2 regions of the Chryseobacterium sp. 14P4.3.2 genome follow, and region 2 is predicted to be linked to the other one. Evidence: riboswitches for the same ligand, from Rfam matches in the RefSeq annotation. Region 2 holds a riboswitch; the other holds the start of a gene.
What was found. Region 2 has a riboswitch for thiamine pyrophosphate ahead of thiM (hydroxyethylthiazole kinase). Riboswitches for the same ligand answer to the same signal wherever they lie in the genome.
Positions count from the first base shown of each region.

Region 1 (5,187 bases), on a different contig from region 2:
CTAGGGTATAGAATGGAGCTTCATGGCATTCTTCAAGCTGTTTCTCCATGTTTTCTTTAATCATATGCATAGGAACGTGTCCGGGACCTTCAATCATCACCTGTATATTGTGTTTCCATGCAATTTTTGTCAGTTCACCTAAAGTTTCCAGTTCTGCAAACTGAGCTGCATCATTGGCATCAGCAATAGAACCGGGACGCAGACCATCTCCCAGAGAGAAGGCAACATCATATTTTTTCATAATCTCACAGATCTCTTCAAAATGAGTATACAGGAAACTTTCTTTATGATGGTATAAGCACCATTTTGCCATAATAGATCCGCCTCTGGACACAATTCCTGTTACTCTATTGGCTGTCAAATGGATATAACGTAATAAAACTCCTGCATGAATCGTAAAATAAGAAACCCCTTGTTCAGCCTGCTCAATCAGAGTATCCCTAAAAACTTCCCATGTCAGATCCTCTGGTACTCCTTTCACTTTTTCCAGAGCCTGATAAATTGGAACGGTACCAATTGGAACCGGACTGTTTCTGATAATCCATTCTCTTGTCTCGTGGATATTCTTCCCTGTTGAAAGATCCATAATGGTATCAGCTCCCCATCGGCAAGCCCAAACTGCTTTTTCAACTTCCTCTTCGATACTTGATGAAACGGCACTGTTCCCGATATTAGCATTAATTTTCACCAAGAAATTTCTTCCGATGATCATCGGCTCACTTTCCGGGTGATTGATATTATTAGGAATAATAGCTCTTCCGGCAGCGATCTCATCTCTTACAAACTCCGGTGTAATCTTAGTTTTCGGTGTATTGGCTCCAAAGCTGTTTCCGGCATGCTGAAAAGCCATTTCTTTTGAAACAGATTCAAGCTGTTCTATTCTTTGGTTTTCCCTGATGGCAACATATTCCATTTCAGGAGTGATAATTCCCTGTTTTGCATAATACAGCTGGGTAAGTTGTTTTCCTTCCTGAGCCACCTTAGGCTGATGATCATATGCAAAACGCAGTTCGTCAAGACGAGGATCCGCCAGACGGGCTTTCCCGTATTCTGATGTAATTCCTTCCAGGATACTGACATCTTTTCTGTCCAGGATCCATTGCTCCCTTATTCTCGGAAGTCCCTTCTGAATATCAATTTCTGCGGTTTCATCGGTATAGGGGCCTGACGTATCATAAACCGTTACCGGAGCATTATGTTCAAAGCCTCCATTAGTAAGTTTGGTGGGACTAAGCTGTATTTCACGCATTGCTACACTGATAGGATGTATTTTCCCTTCAACATAGATTTTCTTTGAGTTCGGAAATGGCGAACACGTAATTGAATGAGCCATAAGTATTGGTATTAAATATGAGAATTAACCGCCTTGAGTGGCAGTAATGATTAAAACTGAATCTCTATCATTAAGGATGGTTTCTTCCCAGGCGGACAGCGGAATAATACGGTTGTTGAGCGCTACAGCAATACCCTTTTTCTTTCCGGGTAATTCAATAGCCAGTAAAGCTTCCAGATTTTCGGGAAGTATATCAAATGTTTTTCGGGTGTGGTTGATTATAAGTTCCATTCCTAATTATTTAAATACACTTTAGGAATGGCCATTATTGTACAATAGAATGTACAGCAAAAGTCATCAGCTTTTCCCTACGCTGGTATGATCCAGATCAGGTTCAAAGGGTAAAATCTCAGTCTGTTGATAACAGACACCCCTAAAGTCTGGGACGAAGTTAGTTATTTTTTAAGAATGCACAAAATTGAATTTACATTAAGTAAAAAACCATCCCGTAATTGAGATGGTTTAGTATTTTTGCCGCTGAATACATAAAAGTTTGATCAGCGTATCTTAGGGGGATAAAGTAATCGTTTTAATTTTCACAGGCTCTCCAAATAGCATCATTTTGCGGAACGGGAGCTGTAATTTCAATTTTTTCTTTAGTGACCGGATGAATAAACTCCAGTTTTCTTGCATGAAGATTAATTCCTCCATCAGGGTTGGAACGTGGAGAGCCATATTTTAAGTCTCCTTTTATTGGAACTCCGGTTTTTGATAGCTGAGCCCTGATCTGATGATGTCTTCCGGTTTCAAGATCAATTTCCAGCAGCAGATAATTATCTAATGTCTTAATAACATTATAGGTTAAAATCGCTTCTTTTGCTCCTTCTGTAACTTTAGTGAAAACAATGGCTTTATTATTCTTTTCGTTTTTCTTTAAATAATGAACCAGCCTTTGGGTCTGTGGAATGATTTCTTTTGCCACCACTGCCCAATATGTTTTCTTGATCTCCCGGTTTTTTACCATCTGAGTAAGACGGGAAAGAGCCTTGGAAGTTTTAGCATAAATGACCAATCCAGAAGTTGGGCGGTCTATACGATGAACTAAACCGAGAAAAACATTTCCCGGCTTAGCATCTCTTATTTTTATAAAATTCTTTATAGATTCTAATAGTGATTCATCACCGGTTTTATCACCTTGTACAAGCTGTCCGACTTTTTTATTAATCACCAGAAGATGGTTATCTTCATATATAATCTGCTCCTTCATAATTCTTCAGTCTATCTTCTTCTATTTGAAAGTGACAGGATAATCCCTCCCAGAAGGCCAATTGTTTTAACGGCTGAAAGTTTTGAATCTTCAGGTATAAATGCTCCCAATACACAAATAGCTGCTGCTGCATACATGGCATACACAAAGTTCTTATTGGTAAGCAGCGGAGCCTGAATAAAGAAACTGGCGCCTATGAGAACGTAAAAAATTTTTCTTGAAAGTAAATGATTGATTTCCGGAGAAAATAAATTAAACCAGCCTACAGCAAGACAGATCAATGCTAATATGGATAATATTCCCTGGATAGATTGTTGTTGGTTTTGCATGTGGATTAGTAACTTTCGTTTTCATTAGGAAATTCTACACTCTTCACATCTTTTACATATTGAGCAACAGCTCCTGTAATTTCTGTGTAAAGGTCAAGGTATCTTCTTAAAAATTTGGGACTGAAACCTTTGTTCATCCCTACCATATCATGATACACCAAAACCTGACCGTCACAATCTGCACCTGCACCAATACCGATCGTAGGAATAGAAATGCTTTCTGTTACTCTTTTAGCTAATTCAGCAGGAATCTTCTCTAAAACCACAGAAAAACAGCCTAGTTCTTCCAAAAGCTGTGCATCAGCAATCAATTTTTCTGCTTCAGCTTCTTCTTTTGCTCTTACCTTATAAGTTCCGAATTTATAAATAGACTGTGGAGTTAACCCCAAATGTCCCATTACCGGAATACCTGCATTGATAATTTTCTTGATTGATTTGGAAATTTCTTTACCTCCTTCAATCTTTACTGCATGAGCTCCCCCTTCTTTCATCATTCTTACGGCAGATTCAAGCGCTTTTTCGGGATTACTCTGATAAGTTCCGAAAGGTAAGTCTGCTACTACTAAGGCTCTGTCGGTTCCCCTTACCACACTTTGAGCATGATAAATCATTTGATCCAGCGTAATAGGTAATGTAGTTTCAAAACCAGCCATTACATTCGCTGCAGAGTCTCCAATCAAAATTGCGTCTACTCCACCTGCATCTACCATCTTAGCTGTGGTAAAATCATAGGCGGTAAGCATTGTGATTTTTTCCTTGTCGAATTTCATTTTACGCAAGGTTTCAGTCGTAACTTTTTTAATTTCAGAGTGAACAGACATAATTTATCTATTTTTAAAAGTTAAAAAGTCGGCCTATAGCCGACTTAAGTTTTGTATGATTTTTATAAAACTACGTGACCGAGTTTCATTAGTTTATCGTGATTCAGAATTTTGATGTTTCTTCCATCTACTTCGATGAGGCTATCCTGCTTGAACTCCGAGATCAAACGGATAGCACTTTCTGTAGCTGTACCAATGATGTTTGCGATCTCTTCTCTTGTCAATGAGATTTTGATAAATCCTTCAGGATCAACTCCGAGCTTCTGTTCCAGAAGCAACAGAATTTCAGCCAGCCTTTCCCGTACAGTTTTCTGCGCCAGAAAAGTGATAGTATTGGAAGATTCTCCTAATTCGTATGAAATTTTTTGAAGCATTACGAAAGACAGTTGTGGATCTATCTCCAAAAGATACATGAATATATCTGCGGGTAAGAAAACACATTCTATATCTGTCATTGCTTCTGCTTTGGCTTGGAAATTTTCCCCGCAAAGCAAAGAACGATAGCCGATGATATCCCCTTCTTTGATAAATCTTAAAATCTGATCTTTCCCGAAGGCACCTGATTTCGAAAGTTTAGCGGCTCCTTTTTCAAGAACAAACACTCCTTTCGGAGTTTCTCCATCCTCAAAAATAGTATCGTGTTTCTGAAAACTCAATCTTTTTTTACCGTTAATATACTTCTCAAAATCTGTGCTGGAAAGTCTTTCCTTAAATGATTTATCATTAAAAACTTTGGCGAACCTCTCTTCAATTGCTATCTGTTGTTCCTGCGGCATTTTATATGATATTTATCACAAAAATAGAACTTTTTAACACGATAAACAAAAAAATTTGTTATAATTTTGTAGTTCAATATTTTATGGGGTGAGCGAGAACTGTTTTCATTGTGGTCAAGGTATAGAAAAAGAGCGGATTTTATTTAACGAAAAAATTTTCTGCTGTAACGGCTGTAAGTCCGTTTATGAAATTCTGAATTTAAATAATTTAAGTAATTTTTACGAACTGAATAAAGGGGCAGGAATTCGTCCGGGTGATGAAAACTCCACTCAGTTTGATTATTTGGATACTCCGGAAATCTTTGAAAAAGTCACTGATTTCTCAGAAGGAAGTACAAGTCTTGTCACCTTCAAGATCCCTGTAATACATTGTTCTTCATGCATCTGGCTATTAGAAAGCCTTCATACTTTAAATAAACACATCAAATATTCTCAGGTTAATTTCACCAGAAAGACTTTGCAGATTTCTTTCAACCATAATGATCTGAAATTAAGCCAACTCGCCAACTTCTTAACCAATCTCGGGTACAAACCTGTCATCAGTCTTGAAACAGCAGAAAAAAATGTTGACCATCTTGATAAATCTCTGCTTGTAAAATTTGCTATTGCAGGTTTTGCTTTTGGAAATGGAATGTTTTTGGCCTTCCCTGAATATGTAGGGGGAGAAGACTACTGGATGGAACATTATAAAGGGCTCTTCAGAACATTGATGTTCCTGCTG
Region 1 is NZ_JBYOKO010000006.1:108,458-113,644, forward strand. It holds gene thiC (phosphomethylpyrimidine synthase ThiC) at 1-1,333, opposite strand, end outside; gene thiS (sulfur carrier protein ThiS) at 1,358-1,564, opposite strand; TPP riboswitch at 1,622-1,718, opposite strand; gene AC27VX_RS11145 (RluA family pseudouridine synthase) at 1,863-2,540, opposite strand; gene AC27VX_RS11150 (hypothetical protein) at 2,552-2,869, opposite strand; gene panB (3-methyl-2-oxobutanoate hydroxymethyltransferase) at 2,875-3,690, opposite strand; gene AC27VX_RS11160 (Crp/Fnr family transcriptional regulator) at 3,753-4,466, opposite strand; gene AC27VX_RS11165 (heavy metal translocating P-type ATPase) at 4,555-5,187, shown strand, end outside.
Region 1: it holds a riboswitch for thiamine pyrophosphate, as region 2 does, so the genes downstream of both, thiS (sulfur carrier protein ThiS) here and thiM (hydroxyethylthiazole kinase) in region 2, are expected to answer to the same signal.

Region 2 (5,187 bases):
GATCATCGATAATGGAGCTTCCTTCTACTTCCATCACTCATGGCAGAACTTTGATGCAGCTGCAAAAACACCTTTCAAATACGTAAAGGATCATGTACTGCTTCCAAAAGCCAAGATGCTGGATGAAGCTGATCAATTTGCTCATGAAGTACTGAATGCCAACCTTTTCAGGGAAATAGTCAATTTAATCCCTGAAGATTGGCTGCACTGGAATGATGCCGATGAAACACCCGAAGAAATCCGTGAGATCTATTTTCAGTTTTTGAAAACCAGATTCGAAAATTCTCAAATCTTTGTAAACGAAGCCAAAAATGCAAGAGGATAAAATATATGAATACGCGGTAATACGCCTGGTACCCAAAGTTGAAAGAGAGGAATTTTTCAATATCGGACTGGTGATGTTTTCCAAAAAGGAAAAATTCATCAAGGCAGAGTTTTATTTATGTCCTGATAAATTCAAACTGATGCACAGTAAACTGAACTATGAAGATATCATTCAGAATCTGGAAAGCTTTTATAAGATTGCCAGCGGTGATAAAGACGGCGGTCCTATTGCCCTTCTGGACATTCCGGAGCGTTTCAGATGGCTGACAGCCGTAAGAAGTGCCGTTGTACAGACTTCAAGACCTCATCCCGGAAAATCAAAAGATCTGAACACTACTTTTGGTAAGCTTTTTGAGGAGTTAGTAAAATAACACTTCCCTCAAAAAATCTTATTATGAATTTATACATCAACAACATATCAAACTACAGGTTTTCCAAAAACCTGTTTTTTGTTTTATTTTTAAGCATTTCTAGTTTATTATTTTCACAAAATTTTTCACAAACAACCGTTAAAGCCCCTGCTGTAAAAAGTACATTACTTCCTGAAATTTCCAACTTTTCTGAAGATATCACTTATAAAACCAATAAAAAGGGTGCCCCCATTAAGCTGGATCTTTATACTCCTAAAAATGTCTCAGCAGAAAAGCTTCCGGTAATGATCTATGTCCATGGCGGTGGCTGGATAGAAGGAAGCAAAGTCATCAATTCTGGTAACTATGTGGAAGCTACTATTGCCAAACTAATGGCGGAAAAATATGCTGTCATCAGCATCAATTATACTCTTCTGAATGACAGCATTCACTTTCCTCTTCCTCTGGAAGATACCAAAGACGCAATAAGATGGGTAAGAAAAAATGCGGAAAAATATAATTTTGACATCAATAATATAGGACTTTTTGGAGCTTCGGCAGGCGCTCACCTTTCATTAATGGCAGCCTATACTCCTGATAACACTTATATTGGAAGTCCTGAACTTGCTTCTTATTCTTCAAAAGTAAATTATGTTATTGATCATTATGGGCCTGCTGATCTCAACAAGCTTTTCCATACCAGATTGGGTACGATTCCTGTTTCTATGATTGGGCTAATTTCAAAAAAAATTGTCACTCTGCAGCAAAATCTGGTCAAAGGACTTTCTGGATATGACATCAAAAAAGACCAGGACAGGGCAATAGATTATTTCAAAACCATATCTCCTGTTTATTTTGTTTCAGATGCTGTTCCTACTTTAATTGTTCAGGGAAATAACGACAAAATAGTTCCATTAAATCAATCAAAAAAATTATACCGAAAATTAAAAAGAGCTAAGGTTCAGACTTCTTTAATCATTGTAGATAAAGGAGTACATGGATTTGGCACTACTGATAAAGCTTACCTGGATAAGCTGACAGATCAGATGGTGGATTTCATTCTCGCACAGAAGAAATAGAAAACGTAACATATGGATTTTATAGATAGCCATATGTTAACCGTACTATTTATTTCCAGCTTTGCTTATTTTTACGATTACCCAATGGTATTTTTACAGCCAATAAAATATTATCGGCTAACGATAAAAATACTCCGTCTTCCCTAGAAATTCCGTTGCAAGATTTTTGTCTGCTCTGATAATTTTTATACATTTGTTTCGCTTTAGGGGTATTCTGAAAAGAATTGAGAGAGTCCCTTCGAACCTGATCCGGCTTACACCGGCGTAGGGAAAAGCAAAATTACATTATCTGCTAATGTACCTTTGTTTCAGATTTTTTCCTAAAGCTATTTTTATTTTAATGATAACAATGGAAAAAATTCTCTGGCAGCAAGTTCAGCTTGTACGACAAAATTCTCCCCTGGTTCACAATATCACCAATTATGTGGTTATGAACAATACAGCCAATGCTCTTTTGGCTGCAGGAGCATCTCCCATCATGGCCCACGCAAAATCTGAAATCAGGGAAATGATCAACATAGCCCATTCGGTGGTTATTAATATTGGAACCCTTGATGAATACGGGTCTGAATCTATGCTTATGGCCGCTGAAACGGCAGACGCCATCTATAAGCCGTGGGTTTTAGATCCTGTAGGAGCCGGAGCAACGTCATTCCGGGATCAGATTTTACATCAGCTTTTACAGTACCACCCAACAGTGATCAGAGGAAATGCTTCTGAAATTATTGCACTGGCTAAGATCAATAATACAGTCACCAAGGGAGTAGACAGTACTGCAGAAAGCAGCGAGGCTATAGATGCCGGTAAAATTCTGGTCAGCCAATACAATACGATTGTCTGTATTTCCGGTGAAGCTGATATTATCCTAAGCCCAGACCAAACTGTTTTTATCAAAAACGGACATTCCCTGATGACCAAAGTGACAGGTCTAGGATGTTCGGCCACCGCTTTGATAGGCGCATTCATAGGATGTACGGAAGCTAAAGTTAATGGGGTTGCTGCGGCAATGGCATTGCTTGGCATCGCTGGAGAACTGGCTGCTCAGGAAAGCAAAGGTCCGGGAAGTCTTCAGGTCAACCTGATCGATAAGCTATATAACATCACTGAGGAAGAATTTATCCGTCATTTGAAAATCGAACAGAAATGAGTGTACATTGTTTCCCTTACCAACTCTACCTCGTTATTTCTGAAGCCGACTGTGCTGGAAGAAATTTTCTAAAAGTGGCAGAACAGGCTATTCTTGGCGGTGTAGATATCATTCAGTTACGAGAAAAAAACGACAGTACTGATTTGTTTCTTCAAAAAGCCAAACAGCTTCTTGAGATCACAGATAAATATGGAATTCCCCTTATCATTAACGATAATATTGAGGTTGCTGAAAAGGTGAGTTCAGCAGGAATTCATGTTGGGAACAGTGATACGGCACCTACTTACCTGAGACAAATTCCTTTGGTTAAAGATAAAATGATTGGTTATTCTGTGGAACATCTGATACAACTTGAAAGCGAAGAGACTGCAGTATCTGATTATCTTGGGATAAGTCCTGTATTTAAAACCAATACCAAAACGGATACGATTAAGGAATGGGGGCTTGAGGGTATTGCAAAGATCAGACAGCTTACAGAAAAGCCTCTGGTAGCCATAGGCAGCGTTCATCTGAAAAATGCAAAAGCAATCATTCATGCAGGAGCAGATTGCCTTGCCGTAGTTTCGGCAATATGCAGTGCAGAAAATCCTCAGAAAGCAGCGTATGAATTAAAAAATGAAATTTTAAAATGAAAAAATACAAATACCCATCAGTATTAACCATTGCGGGTTTTGACGGAAGCGGAGGAGCTGGTATTCAGGCGGATATCAAAACGGCCTCTGCTTTAGGCTGTTTTTCTACATCTGTATTAACGGCTTTGCCTGTACAGAATACCCAGGGAGTAAGAAAAATATATTCTATTCCTGTTGAAGCGGTAGCTGATCAGATCAAAGCTATTTTGGATGATATTGTTCCGGATGCTATTAAAATCGGAATGGTTCATACTCCGCAATTAGTGGAGACTATTGTTTCTACATTGGCTCAGTATGAAAGAATACCAATTGTATTTGATCCTGTAATGGTAGCCACCAGCGGGCATCACCTGATTGAAGAAGAAACCATCACTGCAATTACTGAAATGCTTTTTCCGCTTGCTGATGTGATTACCCCAAACATGGATGAGGCAGCCATTTTAGCAGATATGAAAGTAGAAACTCTGGAAGATTTATACACAGCGGGAAGAAAGATCAAAAAATTGGGTTGTAAAACGATTCTTCTTAAAGGGGGCCATCAGACAACCTCAGCGATTACCTCTTTATTCTATGACGAATATGAGAATTTCCATTCTTTTGAAACGGTAAAATTAAACACTAATAATACCCATGGCTCCGGCTGTACCCTCTCTTCAGCAATCGCTGCCTATATTGCTCAGGGAAAAAATTTATATGACGCTGTTTCTTTAGGCCAGGGCTATATTTATCAAGCCATAGAAAACGGAATGAATGTACAAACAGGACTTGGCAATGGTCCGCTTAACCACTTTTTTAACCCTCAAAAACTGATCAAAAATGAAATGGTCTGAACAAACCTGGAACACAATAGAAGAATGCTATCAGTCTATTCTTGATATGCCCTTTATAAAAGAATTATCAGACGGCAGCTTACCGCAGGAAAAGTTCCGTTTTTATATGGCTCAGGACTCTTTATATCTGGAACACTTCGGGAGAACACTTTCCCTGATTGCAGCCAAGATTCCGGATCTTCAGGATGTGCTTACTTTCATGCGCTTTGCGGAGAATGCTATTGTGGTGGAAAATGCACTGCATGAATCCTATTTCAAAGATTTCGGAGTGAATGATAAAGGTATTTTACAACCTGCCTGCCATCATTATATTCACTTCCTGAGAAGTACAGCAGCCTTGGAATCAGTGGAAATAGCAGTTGCAGCAGTACTTCCTTGCTTTTGGATTTACAGAGAAGTTGGAAATTATATTTACCATACTCAAAATACAATTGATAATCCTTATGAAAAATGGATTGCTACGTATGCAGGAGAAGAATTTTCGGCGGCAGTGGATCAGGCGATTGCCATTTGTGATAAAATAGCCGAAAACAGCACTGATAAAACCAGAAAAAGAATGACAGAAGCTTTCACCATGGCCTCCCGAATGGAATATCACTTCTGGGAAGCTGCCTATGAGCTGAAAATCTGGAAATAAAGCTAAAAAATCCTTACGGATGTATAAATTACTTTTTATTACTCGTCCATTCTTAGCAATAAAAAACAACAATTATATATCTTATTTTAAATCTAATACACCAGTAATACCGTAAATAAAAAACGGAACCCAAATATTGGTTCCGTTTTTTTATTAAAAGTATAGTATTGATTAAAAATTGAAGTTCA
Region 2 is NZ_JBYOKO010000012.1:71,917-77,103, forward strand. It holds gene AC27VX_RS16890 (HipA family kinase) at 1-325, shown strand, start outside; gene AC27VX_RS16895 (DUF3037 domain-containing protein) at 312-695, shown strand; gene AC27VX_RS16900 (alpha/beta hydrolase fold domain-containing protein) at 719-1,753, shown strand; TPP riboswitch at 1,949-2,041, shown strand; gene thiM (hydroxyethylthiazole kinase) at 2,103-2,900, shown strand; gene thiE (thiamine phosphate synthase) at 2,897-3,532, shown strand; gene thiD (bifunctional hydroxymethylpyrimidine kinase/phosphomethylpyrimidine kinase) at 3,529-4,362, shown strand; gene tenA (thiaminase II) at 4,349-4,999, shown strand; gene AC27VX_RS16925 (TonB-dependent receptor plug domain-containing protein) at 5,171-5,187, opposite strand, start outside.